Regions from separate parts of the Streptomyces sp. NEAU-W12 genome, predicted to be linked through region 1. Evidence: riboswitches for the same ligand, from Rfam matches in the RefSeq annotation. Region 1 holds a riboswitch; each other region holds the start of a gene.

Region 1 (6,393 bases):
GAGGACCCCGCACGGCCGGCCCCGCTGGAGGTCGAGGTGGGCCTGGAGGCCTTCGGCGGGGTTCATGTGGATCTCCGGCCAGGAACCCGGTCCCGGGTTCGGGTCCGACTGCCCCTTGGGCCAGAAGTCCGAGTACGCACCGATCTGGATCATCGTCGCGTCGAAGGGGCCGTGGGCGGCGCCGATGTCCTTGAAGCCGTCGAAGTAACCGGTGTCTCCGCTGTGGTAGACGCGGTGTTCCCCGCCGGTGACGACCCAGGAGGCCCACAGGGTGTGCTGCGTGTTGCGCAGGCCCCGGCCGCAGAAGTGGCGGGCCGGGGTGGCGGTGAGGGTGAGCCCGCCGACCTCGGTCGCCTCGTGCCAGTCCAGTTCGCGCAGCCGGTCGGCGGACACGCCCCAGTGCTCGAGATGGGCGCCCACGCCGAGCGGCACGGCGAACAGCGTGTCCGTGCCGGCCAGCGCCTTGACGGTGGGCAGGTCCAGGTGGTCGTAGTGGTCGTGCGAGATCACGACGACGTCCACCGGGCCGAGCGCGGCCAGCGGCAGAGGTACCGGGTGCAGCCGCTTCGGGCCGACGAAGGGGAACGGGGAGCAGCGCTCGCCCCACACGGGGTCGAACAGCACCCGCCGCCCGTCGATCTCCACGAGCACACTGGAGTGTCCCATCCAGGTCAGCCGCAGTCCGGAGGCCGGCGGGCGGGCCAGGTCGGCGAGGGTGGTGGCGTGCACCGGCGGGGTGTGGTGCGGGGCACGGCGGGACCGGGTGCCCTTGTCGAAGTAGGTCCTCGCCAGGTCCCGGGACGAGCCCGGGGGCCGGGCCCGGGTGGGGCCTTGGGGATTCTGGAACACGCCGTCCCGGTAGTGCGGGGACCGGCGGATGCGCTCCATGCGCTCACCGGCGGGGTCCGCGCCGAAGGCCGCGGGCCGTAGCGCACGGAGCCCGGAGCTCTGGGAACGGATACCGGCCACGACGCCTCCAAGGAAAATCGGTCAGACATTCCATTATGTGCGTCGGCGCGGGGCCGCGGGGACGGGCGCGCACCCGCCCCCTCCCCGCTGCCCCCACGCCCGGCGTCACGCCACCGCGGCGATGCGCTCCCTGATGTCACCCGGGGACAGCATCCCCTTCGCCGTCACGTGGTCCCCCGACGACTCCCCGCGCAGCCTGCGTCCTATCCACGGCACCAGGTACTCGCGCGCCCACTGGACGTCGTCACGCCGGACGTGCAGGCTGCCGCGCGGCGGCAGCTGGGGCCAGGCCTGCTCCGGGTCGGCCGGGACGTCCAGGCCGAGGGTCTGGCCCGCGCGGAGCGCCACGCGGGTGTGTCCCTCGGGCGACAGGTGCAGCCGGTCGGCGTCCCAGGCCCTGCGGTCCTGGATGCTCCTCAGGGACCACAGGTCGAGCACCGGACAGCCGTACCGGTCGGCGACGGCCCGGACGTGCCCGTTGTAGGTGGCGATCTTGCCGCGCAGATGCCTCAGCAGGGGCACGCCCCGGGTGTCGAACCCGGTCGTCACCAGCACCGTGCCGGAGACCGCCGTGAGCGCGGCGACCGCCTGCTCGAAACGCTCGGCCACCTCGTCCGGGTCGCTGCCGGGGCGCAGGATGTCGTTGCCGCCCGCACAGAAAGAAACCAGTGCGGGGGCCAGTTCGACGGCCCGCGGGAGCTGGTCGGCCATGACCTGGTCGAGCAGCTTCCCGCGCACCGCGAGATTCGTGTACTGGAAGTCGCCTTCGGGGCGCCGGTCGGCGAGAAGCACCGCGAACCGGTCGGCCCAGCCGACGAACGCCCCGTCGGGGCCGGGGTCGCCGACGCCCTCGGTGAAGCTGTCCCCCACCGCCACGTACGACCCGATCACTGCCTTGCCGTCATTCTTCGAATCGTCTGCCACAACCGGACATGATTCACCTTCGAATGTGACCTACGCGACCGTAGGAAGACATTGACGGGCGGTGAGATAAGCCACTCGCACAGCATCGGCCAGTTCCGGAGTAGCCCTGGGGAGAAGGATGTCGGGTGGCGGGCGACGTGGCGCACGGAACACTCCGGGCGTACGCGCCGAAGGCCGGACCCGGGGATCGGGGTCCGGCCTTCGGCGCGTGCCGGGCGGGGTGGCGCGGGGTCAGCCGATGGAGACGCCCTTGCCGCGGAGGTAGGAGACCGGGTCCACGTCCGAGCCGTAGTCCGGCGTGGTGCGGATCTCGAAGTGCAGGTGCGGGCCGGTCGAGTTGCCGGTGGAGCCCGCGAGACCGACCTGCTGGCCGCCGCTCACGGCCTGGCCGGCCGAGACGGACAGCGAGGACAGGTGGGCGTACTGGGCGTAGTAGCCGTCGTTCAGCTTGATGACGACCTGGTTGCCGTACGAGCCGGCCCAGCCGGCGGAGACGACGGTGCCCGGGCCCACGGCCTTCAGGGAGGTACCGGTCGGGACGGCGAAGTCGACACCGGTGTGGTAGCCGCTGGACCACATGCTGCCGGCCACCTTGTAGGCGGTGCCGAGACCGCCGCCGGGCACCGGCGAGCTGTAACCGGAGGTGTTCGCGGCCTGGTTCGCGGGCACCACGGCGGAGGAGGACTTCGACGCGGACTGCTCGGAGGAGCCCGAGGAGGGCTTCGGAGCGGACCGCTCCGAGGACTCACCGGCCGCCGCCGACTCCGGCGCGGAGGACGGAGCGGACGAAGAGGGCGAAGCCGACTTACCGGAAGAAGAGGGCTTCTCCGGCGCGGCGGTCGCGGCGGCCTTGCCGTCGACCGAGAGCTTCAGGCCGGGGTGGATGAGCGACGGGTCGCTGCCCACGGCCTCGCGGTTGTCGGCGTAGAGCTGCTTCCAACCGCCGTCGACGTTCTCGGACTCGGCGATCTTCGCCAGGTAGTCGCCGCCCTTCACTATGTACGTGCGGGCGTCGTCCTTCCCGCCGTCGTCGGCCTTCACGCCGTCAGCCGCCGCGGCGGCGACGGAATACGACTGGACGGCCTTTTCCGGGACGGCCTGCACAGGGGCGGCGTTCGCTCCGGTGGCACCGAGAAGCGGTAGGGCGAGCGCGGCGCCACCGGTTCCGGCGACGGCGAGGGAGCGGGTGAAGCGCAAAGCGCTGGGACGGCGGTGCTTACCCTTTGCGGGCATGACGAATTCCTCTCCGGCGCCTACGAGGTGAGCTGTCGGGTTCGGACTGGAGATGCCCGGCCGCGTCGAAACGCGGCTTAACCCCAAGCCGTTCCGGAGACCGGAACAGGCAGTCGTACCTGTGGGTCCCCCGCTCCTGCCATACGCGGGTCAGAGTGTGAAGGCTCCGGACAGCGGCAGGATTAGGCGTCTGTCCGGATCGATGGTGAACGTAGGCGACCGGTACGCAAAGGAACAAGCCCGGTCTTCCGAGCAAAGGCGCATTTCCGTGATCCATTGACATGAAAACGGTCACCCAGAGTCGCCCCGGGCATTACACGCCCCCTGAATCCCCTTGCGAAACACGGGAATTACGTGAGCATGGCGACAACGCATCGTCACCTCTATGACGATGCTCACCACCTCACCCCCATCTCCCTTCCTATCGGTGCACGTTGGGTCGAAACCACCTAAACGGACAGAACGCATCAATAAGGGAAGAAGGGAGGATTCAACCCGGTCCGGCGACGGGTCCGCCCAGGGGCCGTGCCGGCGTCCGTCCGCGCCGGTGGCTCGACACCGGCGACACCACGCCGCCCGGCCCGGTCACCAACTCATGGCCCCTGCCAGGCATGTCGTATCGTCGGGTGACACCCGCCGACGCCGCCGCGCCGGCGGCGCAGAGTGGGAGAGGGGCCCCCGTGACGCAGCAGATCCCGTCGACCGAACCCGAGCTCACCGGTGTGCGCAATTTCCGTGATGTGGGCGGCCTGCCGACCGTCGACGGCCGCCGGGTGCGGCACGGGGTGCTGTTCCGCAGCGGCCACCTCGCACACGCCACCGAGGAGGACGCCGCCTTCCTGTCCTCCCTGGGACTGCACACCGTCTTCGACTTCCGCAACGCGGCCGACCACAGACTGGACGGACGGGACATCGAACTGCCCGGCGTGCGCAATGTGAACCTGCCGCTGAGCGACCCGGCCGACGGCGCCGAGTTCTGGAGGATGGTCCGTGACGGGGACCTCGACCAGCTCCGCGCGATCCTCGCCGACGGCAAGGGAGCGGAACGGATGATCGCCTCGTACCGCGCGACCGTGACGCAGCGCACCTCTGAGCACTCCCGCGTGCTGATCTCGCTCGCCGAGGAGAGCCTGCCCGCACTGATGCACTGCGCGGCGGGCAAGGACCGCGCGGGCCTGTCGGTGGCGGTGACGCTGCTCGCGCTGGGCGTGGAGCGGGACGCGATCTTCGACGACTACCTGAAGTCCAGCGCCGCGCACCGCCGCTACAAGGTGCGCCGCAGCTCCACCTCCGCCTCGGCCTACTCACCCGAGGTCATGGAGCTGCTCGACCCGCTGTTCGACGCCCGCGCCGAGTACCTGTCGGCCGCCCTCGAGACGATCGAGGAGACCTGGGGCGGCGTGGACCCCTACCTCGAACAGGCTCTCGGGTTCACCCCCGGGCACCGGGAGCGGCTGCGCGAACGCATGCTGGACTGAGCGCCCCCGAGGGCTACGCCTTCGCGCCCAGCTCGAAGAGCAGGTAGACGAAGGCCGCGAAGAGGTGCCCCACCACGACGTAGATGAACAGCCTCACCCACAGGGCGCGGGGGAACTTCTCCTCCATGTCTTTCATGACACGTCTCCAGGGGTGGGGCCCAGGCACAGGGCGGCCGTGGGACTCTGCAGCAGGGTGTGGACGAACAGCAGCTCGACCCCGTCGGGGTCCTCGGCGGCGATGCGGTGCGGGGTCAGCGAGTCGAAGTGCGCGCTGTCGCCCGGTGCGAGGCGGTGCGGGGTCTCCCCGAGGCGCAGCCGCAGCCGCCCCCTGAGGACGTACAGCCACTCCTCGCCGGGGTGGACCCGCACGATGTCGCCCTGGGATCCCTCCGGGACCTGGACCCGCAGGGCCTGCATCCCGCGCCCGGGGGAACCGGCCTGCCGGTAGGTCCAGCCGCCGACCGTGGTCGGCTCCATGTCGGCGGCGCGCACCACGGCTTCACGGCCGACGGCGGTCTCACCGAGCAGTTCGGAAACCGTCGTACCGTAGACGCGGGCGAGGGAGAGCAGCGTCGGCAGCGAAGGCTGACGCTGTCCGGTCTCCAGCCGGGAGAGGTGCGCGGGCGACAGCCCCGCGTCGCGGGCTGCGGCCTCCAGCGTCAGGGAGGCCCGACGCCTGAGGGCGCGCAGCTGCGGGGCGACCGCGGGGAGCGCGTCGGCCGGTTCGGCCGACGGCCCGGCCTCGGGAGAGCTCATGACTCCATTCAGCCGCACTCTTGCCCTGGGGGCAAATTTCTTGCCTCACGGACAAAGAGCGCCGTTCTCACCGGTGGGCGACCGCCTGCTTGACCAGTGTCCTGCCGAACTCCCACACCAGACCCCCCTCATGGGCGTCGTCCATGACCGCGGTGAAGGCGTCCACGAAGCGGTCCACCTCCCGCTCGCCGATGATCAGCGGCGGGATCAGCTTGATCACCTCCAGGTGGTCGCCGGAGACCTGGGTGAGGATCCTGTGCTTCTGCAGCAGCGGGACGACCACCATCTGCGCGAAGAGCCCCTTGCGTGCGGCCTGCAGCATGGCCCAGCGGCCGCGCAGCTTCAGCGACCGCGGCCGGCCGAACTCGATGCCGATCATCAGGCCCCGGCCACGGACGTCGGCGAGCAGCTCGTACGTGTCGACGAGGGCCGCGAGCCGGGACCGCAGCAGCTCCCCGGTGGCCCGGACGTTCGCGACGATCCCTTCGTTCTCCATGACCGACAGCACCGCGAGGCCGGCCGCCATGGCCTGCGCGTTGCCCCCGAAGCTGGCCGAGTGGACCAGCACCCGGTCCATCGACGAGTAGACCTTGCGGAAGATCCAGTCCTTGCCGAGCGTGGCCCCCACCGGCACGTAGCCGCCGGAGAGCGCCTTGGCCACGCACACCAGGTCCGGTTCGACCCCTTCCTCGTGCTGGTAGGCGTAGAAGTCGCCGGTCCGTCCGAGTCCGGTCTGCACCTCGTCGGCGATCAGCAGCGCCCTGTGCCGGTGCAACAGCTCCTGGGCGGCACGCAGATAGCCGGGCGGGGCCGCGTGCACGCCCTTGCCCTGGACGGGTTCCACGATGAGGGCGGCGACGTCCCCCCTGGCCAGCTCCCTTTCCAGCGCGTCCGGATCGCCGAGGGGTACGGCCGTGTCGGGCAGCAGTGGGGCGAATCCGTCCCGGAAGCCGGACTCGCCGTTGACGGACAGGGAACCCGTGGTCAGCCCGTGGAAGGCGTGCGCGCAGTACAGGACGCGGGGCCTTCCGGT
Region 2 (6,393 bases), on a different contig from region 1:
GCTGCCCAGCGGGGTGGAGGCCTGGCTGGTCACCCGGTACGCCGACGCCAAGCAGACGCTCGCCGACCCCCGTCTCTCGAAGAACCCGGCGCACCACGACGGGCCCGCCCACGCCAGGGGCAGGACCGGTATCCCCGGTGAGCGCAAGGCCGAGCTGATGACGCATCTGCTCAACATCGACCCGCCGGACCACACCCGGCTGCGCAGGCTGGTCAGCAAGGCGTTCACACCGCGCCGGGTCGCCGAGTTCGCGCCCCGGGTGCAGGAGCTCACCGACGGGCTCATCGACCGGTTCGCGGAAGGCGGCTCCGCCGACCTCATCCACGACTTCGCCTTCCCGCTCCCCATCTACGCCATCTGCGACCTGCTCGGCGTCCCGAGGGAGGACCAGGACGACTTCCGCGACTGGGCGGGCATGATGATCCGGCACGCGGGCGGGCCCAGGGGCGGTGTCGCCCGGTCGGTCAAGAAGATGCGCGGCTACCTGGCCGACCTGATCCACCGCAAGCGCGAGGCCCTGCCCGCCGAACCCGCCCCCGGCGAGGACCTCATCTCCGGCCTGATCCGCGCCTCCGACCACGGCGAGCACCTCACCGAGAACGAGGCCGCAGCCATGGCGTTCATCCTGCTGTTCGCCGGCTTCGAGACCACCGTCAACCTCATCGGCAACGGCACCTACGCCCTCCTCACCCACCCGGGGCAGCGCGAGCGCCTGCAGACGTCCCTCGCCGCCGGGGAGCGCGGGCTGCTGGAGACCGGGCTGGAGGAACTCCTGCGCTACGACGGGCCCGTGGAGCTGGCCACCTGGCGGTTCGCCACCGAGGCGCTCACCGTCGGCGGGCAGCACATCTCCGCCGGTGACCCGGTCCTCGTCGTCCTGGCCGCCGCGGACCGCGATCCGGAGCGGTTCGCCGACCCCGACGCGCTCGACCTCGCACGGCGCGACAACCAGCATCTGGGGTACGGCCACGGCATCCACTACTGCCTCGGCGCCCCGCTGGCCCGCCTGGAGGGCCAGACCGCGCTCGCCACGCTGCTGACCCGGCTGCCGGACCTCGAACTCGCGGCGGATCCGGCCGAACTGCGCTGGCGCGGCGGCCTCATCATGCGCGGACTGCGCACACTGCCGGTGAAATTCACCCCGCCCCCGATGTGATGTTGCGAACGGGGGCGACGCGCCCGGAAAGCATTCCGAAATGCCCCGGATGGTCTTTGGAAGGGCCCCGGAAAAGCCCTCGGCGTGACCGTCGGCCGCGGCTCAAGTGACCGTCAGGACCCCCTCGGACACGGTCCGTCGACCGTTGGTAGGACGTCCGTAAAGGTGACACCCACTCAATTCTGTGATCTTCGTGTGATCTGCGCGGCATGAACTTGTGACAGACGTTCGACTGCCTATACGTTCACCCATCAAGCGCGGCGTCCCGCTTTTCACACGCCATGGTTCGAAACGCCGTGCGAGCAACTGTTCTCCTGCGAAAGGTCTCCGCATGCTCTCCGGGAACGGTCGTCACCGTCGCCCCCGCCAGGCTCCGGCTCTCCTCGTCGCGGCCGGAGTGACCGGCTCGGCCATCGCGATCCCTCTCCTCGGGGCCGGCGCCGCCAGTGCCGCCGACGGCTCGACCTGGGACCGGGTGGCCGAGTGCGAGTCGGGCGGCTCTTGGAGCCAGAACTCCGGCAACGGCTACTACGGCGGCCTGCAGTTGACCCAGGAGGACTGGGAAGCCTACGGCGGCCTCGACTACGCGATCAGCGCCGACCAGGCCAGCCGCGGCCAGCAGATAGCCGTGGCCGAGAAGATTCTCGCCGACCGGGGTGTCGGCGTGTGGAGAGCCTGCGGGCTGCTGGGGGGCCTGGACCAGGACGCGCCCGCGCTCGACGTCGACACCGGCGTGGAGGGTGACGCGTCGGGTGCGTCCGGCTCCGAAAGATCCGCCACTCCGTCACCCTCCCCGTCCGCCGGCTCCTCGTCGGACGCGAAGGGTGCCGGGGGTGACGAGGACGACGAGGACGGCCAGGAGAAGGAGAAGGAGAAGGAAGCGGGAGCGGATGCCTCTCCCTCCCCCTCCGCGTCTCCTTCCACCCAGGGGGACGACTCGGGCAAGCCGGGGCAGAAGGCCGACGCTTCGGAATCGGCCGACGGTGAGGACTCCGGCAGCGGCCGTCACCGCGGCGCCAGTGCCGAGGAGGAGGCGCGTGAGGACCGTGATGCCGGATCCTCCGGGCGGCACGCGTCGCGCGGCGGTCTCGGCTTCGCGCGCGGCCTCGACAGCTCCTCCCCGTCGAGCGACTCCGGCTCGGGCTCCGCGAGCGGCTCCTCGGCCGCCTCCGACTCCCTTGCCCTCGGCGGCGGATGGCTCGCCCAGTACGGCGGGGGTGACGAGGCCGAGGGTGCCGCCACCCCGCATCTCACCCTTTTCGGTTAAGGGATCGCATTCTGGTTTGAGTCGGTTGAATTCTGACATTCCCGCAGCGGTGTCCGGTCGCTCGGGTGTCGGCCCTGCGCCGGTCGGGTGATGACGTCGCGCCGACCGGGTGACAGGTGGCCCGGAGTGCGAAAAAGCGCGCCGATGGCGGAAGTTGAGAGTCATGGTTCGCAACAAATGTCCGGTTTAAAGGTGATGAGAGATAGGTCTCAGAAGCCCTGATCGTCTTTGATAATCCGCTGCGAGCGTGTCTACGGTCGTGACCGCTCGTCATCACGGGCCCCGGCTGCCGCCACGCCGAATCCTGCCAGTGGCAGCACGGGAACAGTCGTCGCGTCATGCGCCGTAGGCAGGAGCGGGGGACCCAAGGTAGGCGCCGGATCCGGTGAAGTACGCCGGACACGGCTCGGGGTGAAGCCGCGTCCCGCAAGGGAACGCGGCCGGGCAACTCAACCGGCCCGAACCCGACAGCTCACCTCGTAGGCGTCGGTGAGGGGATCCAACCATGCTGTTTTCCAGCAAGGGCAAGCACCGTCGTCCGTCCAAGGCCACCCGTGCCATCGCCGTCGCCGGCGTCACCGGTGCCGCCGTCGCCGCCCCGCTGATGGCGGCCGGCAACGCCTCCGCCGCCACCGCCGCCGAGTGGGACACCGTCGCCCAGTGCGAGTCCGGTGGCAACTGGTCGATCAACACCGGCAACGGCTACTACGGCGGCCTGCAGTTCTCCGCCTCCACCTGGGCCGGCTACGGCGGCACGAAGTACGCCGCCACCGCCGACCAGGCCAGCAAGGCCCAGCAGATCGAGATCGCCGAGAAGGTCCTCGCGGGCCAGGGCAAGGGCGCCTGGCCGGTCTGCGGCAAGGGCCTGTCCGGCGCCGCCTACACCGGTGGCGGTTCCGCCGGGAGCCCGGGCAGCCAGAGCTCGGGCAGCCAGAACTCCGGCAGTCAGGGCAGCGGTCCCTCGCAGGGCTCCCAGCAGCAGGCGCCGGAGCAGCAGGCGCCGGAGCAGAGCACCGAGGCCGCTCCCGAGCGTTCCGCCGGGCAGAAGGCCTCCCGCTCCGACGAGCGTCCGGCCGCCAGGAAGACCGTCACCACCCCGACCGGCGAGAAGGTCAAGAAGGGCGACGGCGAGTACAAGGTCCTCAAGGGCGACACCCTCAGCTCGATCGCCTCGGAGAACGACGTCAAGGGCGGCTGGGGCAAGCTGTTCAAGCTGAACGACGACATCGTCGAGGACGCCGACCTCATCTACCCGGGCCAGCAGCTGCACCTGAAGTAGGACGTCGGCCGCGGGTCCGGGCCCCGGCCCCGCGGAGGTCCGCCCCGCCCCGGCGCGCGTCCCCCGTGCGCGCCGGGGCGGGGCTTTCCCGTGGTCGGAGCGGGCCTCCCGTTCCCGGGTTTCCCGGACACGTCTTTGTTTCGTTCGGAAACAATTTACTCTCGGTTCTGTCCGCGAAGCGGCCGGCCGGATGGCCGATCGCCCCGAGCCGGATAGGCTCGGGTCCGCAGGGCCCCGTGGCCCCGCTGAACCACGTCACATCCATGAAGGAGATGCTCGTGCCGTCCATCGACGTCGTCGTAGCCCGGGAAATCCTGGACTCCCGAGGCAACCCCACGGTCGAGGTCGAGGTCGGCCTCGACGACGGCAGCACGGGTCGTGCCGCCGTCCCGTCCGGCGCCTCCACCGGCGCCTTCGAGGCCATCGAACTCCGTGACGGAGACCCCGACCGCTACCAGGGCAAGGGCGTCGAGAAGGCGGTCCTGGCCGTCATCGAGCAGATCGGCCCGGAGCTCGTCGGCTACGACGCCACCGAGCAGCGCCTGATCGACCAGGCGATGTTCGACCTGGACGCCACCGACAACAAGGGCTCCCTCGGCGCCAACGCCATCCTCGGCGTCTCCCTGGCCGTCGCCCACGCCGCCTCCGAGGCCAGCGACCTGCCCCTGTTCCGCTACCTCGGCGGCCCCAACGCGCACCTGCTGCCGGTGCCGATGATGAACATCCTCAACGGCGGTTCGCACGCGGACTCCAACGTGGACATCCAGGAGTTCATGATCGCCCCGATCGGCGCGGAGTCCTTCTCCGAGGCCCTGCGCTGGGGCACCGAGGTCTACCACACGCTGAAGAAGGTGCTGAAGGGCCGCGGCCTGTCCACCGGCCTCGGCGACGAGGGCGGCTTCGCCCCGAACCTCGGCTCCAACCGCGAGGCCCTCGACCTCATCCTCGAGGCCGTCAAGGAAGCCGGTTACACCCCCGGCGAGCAGATCGCCCTCGCGCTCGACGTCGCCGCCTCCGAGTTCTACAAGGACGGCACGTACGTCTTCGAGGGCAAGGAGCGCTCCGCCGCCGAGATGACGGAGTACTACGCCGAGCTGGTCGCCGCGTACCCGCTGGTCTCCATCGAGGACCCGCTGTTCGAGGACGACTGGGACGGCTGGAAGGCCCTCACCGACAAGCTCGGCGACAAGGTCCAGATCGTCGGCGACGACCTGTTCGTCACCAACCCGGAGCGCCTGGCCCGCGGCATCGAGGACGGCGCGGCCAACGCCCTGCTGGTCAAGGTGAACCAGATCGGTTCGCTGACCGAGACCCTGGACGCCGTCGAGCTGGCCCAGCGCAACGGCTTCAAGTGCATGATGTCGCACCGCTCCGGCGAGACCGAGGACGTCACCATCGCCGACCTGGCCGTCGCCACCAACTGCGGCCAGATCAAGACCGGTGCCCCGGCCCGCTCCGAGCGTGTCGCCAAGTACAACCAGCTGCTGCGCATCGAGGAGATCCTCGACGACGCCGCGGTGTACGCCGGCCGCAGCGCCTTCCCGCGGTTCAAGGGCTGATCCGCCGAACCGACGGCCCGCGCCGGGTGACGACCGAGGTCGTCGTGTCCTGGCCGGGCGTCCGTACGTCCCCGGACGCGGTCCCGTACCGTGTCCGGGGACGTACGCGCGTATGACAGGGGAACGGGAGGCGGGGAGATGGCCGTGAAGGACCGGGACCGGTTCTCCACCGCGACCAGGATCCGGCTGATCGGCGAGCAGACCGCCGCCCGGGTCTACCGCTCGCAGACCAAACGCCAGGCCCGCCGCTCCCGGCTGACCGGCCGGGCCGCGCTGCTCGCCCTGGTCGTCTGCTCGCTGATCGTGGCCCTCGCCTATCCCATGCGGGAGTACGTGTCCCAGCGCGCCGACATAGCCGACCTCCAGCAGGAGCAGGACGCGGCCAGGCAGCGGGTCGAGCAGCTGCGCGACCTGAAGGCGCGCTGGCAGGACGACGCCTACGCCGAGCAGCAGGTCCGCGCCCGGCTGCACTACGTCATGCCCGGCGAGACCGGCTACATCGTGATCGGCCCGGGTGCGGCCGAGCAGCCGCGCGCCGACCGCGGATCGGCCGACCGCCCCTGGTACGCCAACGTCTGGGACGGCGTCGACACGTCCGATGCGGCCGGGCGATGAGCCCGGCGCCGTAGCCTTACTCCTCACGAGCACCAGCACCGCAGAAAGACAGGTATGGAAACGCCCCCGCCCACGACCCCGCGCACCGACCCGACCGACGCGGACGTCGAGGCGTTCACACAGCAGCTCGGGCGGCCCCCGCGCGGGCTGCGCGCCATCGCGCACCGATGCCCCTGCGGCCAGCCGGACGTCGTCGAGACCGCACCGAGGCTGCCCGACGGCACCCCCTTCCCGACGCTGTACTACCTCACCTGCCCCCGGGCCGCCTCGGCGATCGGGACGCTGGAGGCGAACGGCGTGATGAAGGAGATGACGGAGCGGCTGGCGACGGACCCGGTGCTGGCGGCCGCCTACCGCGCGGCGCACGAGGACTACGTCCGGCGCCGCGACGAGATCGAGGAACTGAAGGACTTCCCGAGCGCCGGCGGGATGCCGGACCGGGTGAAGTGCCTGCACGTCCTGGTCGCCCACTCGCTGGCCGCCGGCCCCGGCGTCAACCCGCTGGGCGACGAGGCGC
Region 3 (6,393 bases), on a different contig from region 1:
CGTCCGGAAGGGCGCGGGAGTAGATGACCGAGTACGCGTACTCGAGGAAGGAGCCCTGCATCTCGTCGACGACGTCGATGTCGAGGATCCGCTCCTCGTACGAGTCGTCGGGCGGCGGGGTCTTCGTGCTGCGGCGGGCCATCGCTGCCGGCTCCTTGCTGTGAAGCGTGGGACGGTATCTGACGCGGACCATTGTGGACCGCCGCACCGACAACCGGGACCATGGCCCCCGCCGCCGCCCTCCGCCGGGGGCCGGGGCGGGGTGCCGGAAGGGTACGCGCACCTCCCGCCGACGCCGCGAGCGGGGGCGGGGGAGAACCGGCACCGGGTGCACGACCCCGTGCGCCGTCTGCGATCCCGTACGCCCCACGAACCCCGTGCATACCGCGCGGCCCCACCCGTACCCGCGGTTCTCGCTCTCGGCGTATCCGGTCCCGTCCGGGAACTTCACCGGTCCTCCGCACGCTTGCATACAGTGGCAGGACCGGCACCAACGGCGGATGCGACGACCGCCTCCGCGATCGAAGGGACGTACATGCCCATGGGTCACACGGCCACCGCCCAGGCAGGCTCCGGCGGCCTGACAGCGACCGAGCACCGGCTGTCCAACGGCCTGCGCGTGGTGCTCTCAGAGGACCACCTGACCCCAGTCGCGGCGGTGTGCCTCTGGTACGACGTCGGTTCGCGCCACGAAGTCAAGGGCCGCACCGGCCTGGCTCACCTTTTCGAGCACCTCATGTTCCAGGGCTCCGGGCAGGTGAAGGGCAACGGCCACTTCGAGCTGGTCCAGGGCGCCGGAGGCTCGCTCAACGGCACCACCAGCTTCGAGCGGACCAACTACTTCGAGACCATGCCGACCCACCAGCTGGAGCTCGCCCTCTGGCTCGAGGCCGACCGCATGGGCTCCCTGCTGGCAGCCCTGGACGAGGAGTCCATGGAGAACCAGCGGGACGTCGTCAAGAACGAGCGCCGCCAGCGCTACGACAACGTCCCCTACGGCACGGCCTTCGAGAAGCTGACCGCCCTCTCCTTCCCGGCCGGCCACCCGTACCACCACACGCCCATCGGATCGATGGCGGACCTGGACGCGGCCACCCTGGAGGACGCCCGCGCCTTCTTCCGCACGTACTACGCGCCGAACAACGCCGTGCTCTCCGTCGTCGGTGACATCGACCCGGAGCAGACGCTCGCCTGGATCGAGAAGTACTTCGGCTCCATCCCCTCCCACGAGGGCAAGCCCGAGCCCCGTGACGGCTCGCTGCCCGGGATCATCGGCGAGGAACTGCGCGAGCTCGTCGAGGAGGAGGTTCCCTCGCGTGCGCTGATGGCCGCCTACCGGCTGCCCGAGGACGGCACCCGCGCGAGCGACGCCGCGGACCTGGCGCTCACGATCCTCGGTGGCGGCGAGTCCTCCAGGCTCTACAACCGGCTGGTACGACGGGACCGTACGGCGGTGGCGGCCGGGTTCGGTCTGCTGCGGCTGGCCGGGGCGCCCTCCCTGGGCTGGCTGGACGTGAAGACGTCCGGTGACGTGGAGGTACCCGTGATCGAGGCCGCGGTCGACGAGGAGCTCGCCCGGTTCGCCGAGCAGGGGCCCACGGCCGAGGAGATGGAGCGCGCCCAGGCCCAGCTGGAGCGCGAGTGGCTGGACCGGCTCAGCACCGTCGCCGGCCGGGCCGACGAACTGTGCCGGTACGCCGTCCTGTTCGGTGACCCGCAGCTCGCCCTCACCGCCGTCGGACGCATCCTCGAGGTGACCGCCGAGGACGTCCGGGAGGTCGCCGAGGCCCGCCTGCGTCCCGACAACCGCGCGGTGCTCGTCTACGAGCCCGTCGCCCCCGAGGCCGGGGAGTCCGAAGAAGCCGCGGCCGCAGGCACCGACGAGGCCGCGGCCGCAGGCACCGACGAGAACGAGGAGACGGCGAAGTGACCGAGCTCGCCACGATGGACTTCCACCCCCAGCCGCAGGCGGGCGAGGCCCGGCCCTGGGCCTTCCCGGCCCCCGAGCGCACCACCCTCGGCAACGGTCTGACGGTGCTGCGCTGCCACCGCCCCGGCCAGCAGATCGTCGCTGTCGAGGTACTCCTCGACGCGCCCCTGGAGGCCGAGCCGGCCGGCCTCGACGGCGTCGCCACCATCACCGCGCGGGCGTTCTCCGAGGGCACCGACAAGCACTCCGCCGAGGAGTTCGCCGCCGAACTGGAGCGCTGCGGCGCGACCCTGGACGCCTACGCCGACCACCCCGGCGTCCGCCTGAGCCTCGAGGTGCCGGCCTCCCGGCTCGCCAAGGGACTCGGACTGCTCGCCGACGCCCTCAGGGCGCCCGCGTTCGCCGACGGCGAGATCGAGCGTCTCGTCCGCAACCGCCTCGACGAGATCCCGCACGAGCTGGCCAACCCGTCCCGCCGCGCCGCCAAGGAACTCTCCAAGGAGCTGTTCCCGGCGACGTCGCGCATGTCCCGCCCGCGCCAGGGCACCGAGGAGACGGTCGCCGGCATCGACTCGACGGCCGTACGCGCCTTCTACGAGAGGCACGTCCGCCCCGCCACCGCCACCGCGGTGGTCGTCGGCGACCTCACCGGCACCGACCTGGACGAGTTGCTCGGCGACACCCTCGGAGCCTGGACCGGACCGGCCGCCCAGCCGCGGCCCGTCGCGCCGGTCACCGCCGACGACACGGGCCGCGTCGTGATCGTGGACCGCCCCGGCGCCGTACAGACGCAGCTGCTCATCGGCCGCGTCGGCGCGGACCGGCACGACCGCGTGTGGCCCGCGCAGGTGCTCGGCACCTACTGCCTCGGCGGCACCCTCACCTCCCGCCTGGACCGCGTCCTGCGCGAGGAGAAGGGCTACACCTACGGTGTGCGGTCGTTCGGCCAGGTCCTCAGGTCCGCCCCGGACGGCACCGGCGCGTCGCTGCTCGCCATCAGCGGCTCCGTCGACACCCCGAACACCGGACCCGCCCTGCAGGACCTGTGGACGGTGCTGCGCACCCTCGCCGCGGAAGGCCTCACCGACGCCGAACGCGACGTCGCCGTGCAGAACCTGGTGGGCGTGGCACCGCTCAAGTACGAGACCGCCGCGGCCGTCGCCGGCACCCTCGCCGATCAGGTGGAGCAGCACCTGCCCGACGACTACCAGGCCGAGCTGTACCGGCGGCTCGCCGCCACCGGCACGGTGGAGGCGACCGCGGCGGTGGTGAACGCCTTCCCGGTGGACCGCCTGGTGACCGTCCTGGTCGGTGACGCGGCGCAGATCAAGGAGCCCGTCGAGGCGCTCGGCATCGGCGAAGTCACGGTGGTGTCCGCCGAGTAGACGGGCCGTCGGCGGCCGTTTGGCCGCACGCCGGACACGCACGCGGGCGGGGCCCTGGTGACGAGAACGCCACCAGGGCCCCCTGGTGTCCTGATTGGTCCGGGAGATACCTGTCTGCCCTGTGGGATGCGCTACAAAATCCGGGATCCGTTTGGGGAGGGAAAGCCGTCCCGTTTAGCGTCAGGCGGTCTGTTCGTCGGGCAGTGCGCCGCACCCGCGGCACCGGACAGTCATCGCCGAGTCCCCGTACGGCGCGAGCCAGGGGAGCCGGGGACCCGTCAGCAGTCCCTGGGGTGAATCGGACGCCCGCGCGTGTCGCGAGGGGGTCCGTAGGAGACCTTCCTGCTCCGAACCCGTCAGCTAACCCGGTAGGCGAGAAGGAAGGAAAGGACCACCCTGTACATGGCGTTCACCCGCGCCACCGGAAAGCACCGCCGTCCCAGCCGCGTGCACCGCGGCACCGCCAGGGCGGCGGGCGCCGCGGCTCTCACCACCACCGGTGTCATCGGCTCCCTCTCCGCTCCGGCGCTCGCCGCCGAACCCGCCGCGGGGCAGACCGGCCTGACCCCCGTGGTCACCATGGGCGACGAGGCCGCCGCCCGGGTCGACGCCCAGGCCTCCGCCCAGCACGAGGCCGCACGCGAGGCGGCCCAGGCCGCCGCACGCGAAGCCGCCGAGGAGGCCGCCCGGGAGAAGGCGGCCGAGGAGGCCGTCAAGGCCCGCGAGGCCGAGGAACGCGCCGCGCGTGAGGCCGAGCGCAAGCGCCTCAACACCTTCGTGTCCCCGATCGCGGGCTCGTACGTCTCGACCGGCTATCTGTCCGGCGGTGCCGTCTGGTCCTCCGGCACCCACACCGGTGTCGACTTCCACGCCGCGAGCGGCACCCCCGTGCTCTCGGTCGGCATGGGTACCGTCGTCGAGGCCGGCTGGGGCGGCGCCTACGGCAACCAGGTCGTGATCAAGATGCACGACGGCACGTACACCCAGTACGGCCACCTGTCGTCCGTCGGCGTCTCGGTGGGCCAGCAGGTCACCCCGGGCCAGCAGATCGGCGTCTCCGGCGCCACCGGCAACGTCACCGGCGCGCATCTGCACTTCGAGGCCCGCACCACCGCCGGGTACGGCTCCGACATCGACCCCGTCGCGTACCTCCGCGCGCACGGAGCGAACGTCTGACCGGGGACGCGTTCCCCGGCCGCCGTGCGCACCTCGACGTCCGTGTGGTCCCCTGACGCCCCAGGTGTCCGCTTTCGCGGAATGGCCCCGACTCGGCTCTCCGAGTCGGGGCTTTCGGTGTTTCCGGCGGACCGTTGTCCAAAAAACGAACATGATTTCCGGCCCGCCGTCGGAAATCCTCGCGCGTTGCAATAGAGTCACGGAACAGGTGTCACCCGTTGACGTTGTGCGGGGATCAATTCGGAGGTCGGTCATGCGTATTCCGGCGCACTCGGTGTGCACGGCGATCCGGGACGACATCGTCTCGGGTGTCTACGAGCGTGGCGGCCGGCTGACCGAGGAACTCCTCGCCCGCCGCTACGGTGTCTCGCGCGTCCCCGTCCGGGAGGCCCTGCGCACCCTGGAGGCCGAGGGCTTCGTGGTCACCCGGCGGCACGCGGGCGCGTGCGTGGCGGAACCCACCGAGCAGGAGGCCGCCGACCTGCTGGAGATGCGGCTGCTGCTGGAGCCGCTCGGCGCCCTGCGTGCCGCGCAGCGCCGCACCGAGGCCCATCTGAAGGTGCTGCGCGGTCTGGTCCGGCTGGGCCAGGAGCGGGCCCGGCAGGGTCACAGCGACGACCTGCGCTCCCTGGGCGGCTGGTTCCACGAGACGCTCGCCCAGGCGTCCGGCAGTCCGGCGCTGACGTCGACGCTGATCCGGCTCCGGCACAAGATCGGCTGGATGTACGAGGTGCGGGGGGCGAGGGACCCCGTGGAGTGCTGGGCGGAGCACGGCGCGATCGTCGACGCCGTGGTGCGCGGCGACGGCGAGCGCGCGCGTGCGGTCATGGCGCTGCACACCGAGCGGGCCACCGCCGCCCACCGCCCGCGCTTCACCGCGGGGGCCGGGCGCGCGGACCGGGCGGCCCGTGCCGAGCGTGTGAGGAACTCGCAACATCCCGTAAACACACCGAGCCTCCGGCATTAACACGGAGACCGTATACAAGAGAAGGAAATTCGGTGGAAGTGAAATCCGCCTGCCGTTTTCCGTGAACGCCTGATTGTGTGCGGGGGAGTGGCGGCCGGATGAGCCGGGGGGCTGGTAAAACGCGCCCCCTGAAAAAAGGGCGCCGCGACCCCCGCAAGGGGTGCCGCGGCTCCGTTTTTTCCGGGCGTCTCACACGGTCTCGGGGAGTTCCTCGAGGCCTTCGGAGACCAGCTTCGCCAGCCGGTCGAGGGCGGCGTCGGCCCCCTCGGCGTCGGAGGCGAGGACGATCTCCTCGCCCCCCTGGGCGCCCAGGCCCAGAACGGCCAGCATGGAGGCCGCGTTGACGGGGTTGCCGCCGGCCTTGGCGATCGTCACCGGGACGCCTGTGGCCGTGGCGGATCGGACGAAGATGGAGGCGGGACGGGCATGGAGGCCCTCGGCCCAGCCGACGTTGACGCGGCGCTCAGCCATGTGTTGCTGCCCTTCGAAGTTCAGGTTGTCTAGACCAGTTTTCCATATCGTGAAGCAAGCCGGGGAGGGGCACTCGCCCCCGCTCCCCGGCGGCACCGGACCGCGGCCCCGGTCCGGTGCGTGCCCCCACAGACTGCCTCGCGCCGTTGCCGTACGCGAGCCGTACTCTGGGGCCCATGCAGATCTCGTCGGACCGGCATGAGTACCCCGCCCACTGGGAGGCCGACGTGGTGCTGCGGGACGGCGGCACCGCGCGTATCCGCCCCATCACCGTCGACGACGCCGAGCGCCTGGTCAGCTTCTACGAGCAGGTGTCGGACGAGTCGAAGTACTACCGTTTCTTCGCGCCCTACCCCCGTCTGTCCGCCAAGGACGTGCACCGCTTCACGCATCACGACTTCGTGGACCGGGTGGGGCTCGCGGCCACCGTGGGCGGCGAGTTCATCGCCACCGTACGCTACGAC

The links. Region 1 has a riboswitch for cyclic di-AMP ahead of ORI94_RS06240 (M23 family metallopeptidase). Riboswitches for the same ligand answer to the same signal wherever they lie in the genome.
Region 2: linked by a shared signal. The riboswitch ahead of ORI94_RS23980 (transglycosylase family protein) and the one ahead of ORI94_RS06240 (M23 family metallopeptidase) in region 1 are both predicted to bind cyclic di-AMP.
Region 3: linked by a shared signal. The riboswitch ahead of ORI94_RS08775 (M23 family metallopeptidase) and the one ahead of ORI94_RS06240 (M23 family metallopeptidase) in region 1 are both predicted to bind cyclic di-AMP.

Annotation. Positions count from the first base shown of each region.
Region 1 covers NZ_JAPJDM010000004.1:10,782-17,174, reverse strand. Annotated here, with positions in the region: gene ORI94_RS06250 (MBL fold metallo-hydrolase) at 1-969, opposite strand, end outside; gene ORI94_RS06245 (SGNH/GDSL hydrolase family protein) at 1,075-1,860, opposite strand; gene ORI94_RS06240 (M23 family metallopeptidase) at 2,125-3,126, opposite strand; cyclic di-AMP (ydaO/yuaA leader) riboswitch at 3,131-3,292, opposite strand; gene ORI94_RS06235 (tyrosine-protein phosphatase) at 3,807-4,604, shown strand; gene ORI94_RS06230 (DUF6126 family protein) at 4,618-4,740, opposite strand; gene ORI94_RS06225 (helix-turn-helix domain-containing protein) at 4,737-5,360, opposite strand; gene ORI94_RS06220 (aspartate aminotransferase family protein) at 5,428-6,393, opposite strand, start outside.
Region 2 covers NZ_JAPJDM010000020.1:5,791-12,183, reverse strand. Annotated here, with positions in the region: gene ORI94_RS23990 (cytochrome P450 family protein) at 1-1,156, shown strand, start outside; gene ORI94_RS23985 (transglycosylase family protein) at 1,488-2,423, shown strand; cyclic di-AMP (ydaO/yuaA leader) riboswitch at 2,755-2,924, shown strand; gene ORI94_RS23980 (transglycosylase family protein) at 2,929-3,702, shown strand; gene eno (phosphopyruvate hydratase) at 3,981-5,261, shown strand; gene ORI94_RS23970 (FtsB family cell division protein) at 5,400-5,876, shown strand; gene ORI94_RS23965 (DUF501 domain-containing protein) at 5,931-6,393, shown strand, end outside.
Region 3 covers NZ_JAPJDM010000005.1:233,933-240,325, reverse strand. Annotated here, with positions in the region: gene ORI94_RS08790 (DNA gyrase/topoisomerase IV subunit A) at 1-142, opposite strand, end outside; gene ORI94_RS08785 (M16 family metallopeptidase) at 542-1,930, shown strand; gene ORI94_RS08780 (M16 family metallopeptidase) at 1,927-3,315, shown strand; cyclic di-AMP (ydaO/yuaA leader) riboswitch at 3,540-3,704, shown strand; gene ORI94_RS08775 (M23 family metallopeptidase) at 3,718-4,491, shown strand; gene ORI94_RS08770 (GntR family transcriptional regulator) at 4,745-5,458, shown strand; gene ORI94_RS08765 (HPr family phosphocarrier protein) at 5,648-5,929, opposite strand; gene ORI94_RS08760 (bifunctional GNAT family N-acetyltransferase/acetate--CoA ligase family protein) at 6,106-6,393, shown strand, end outside.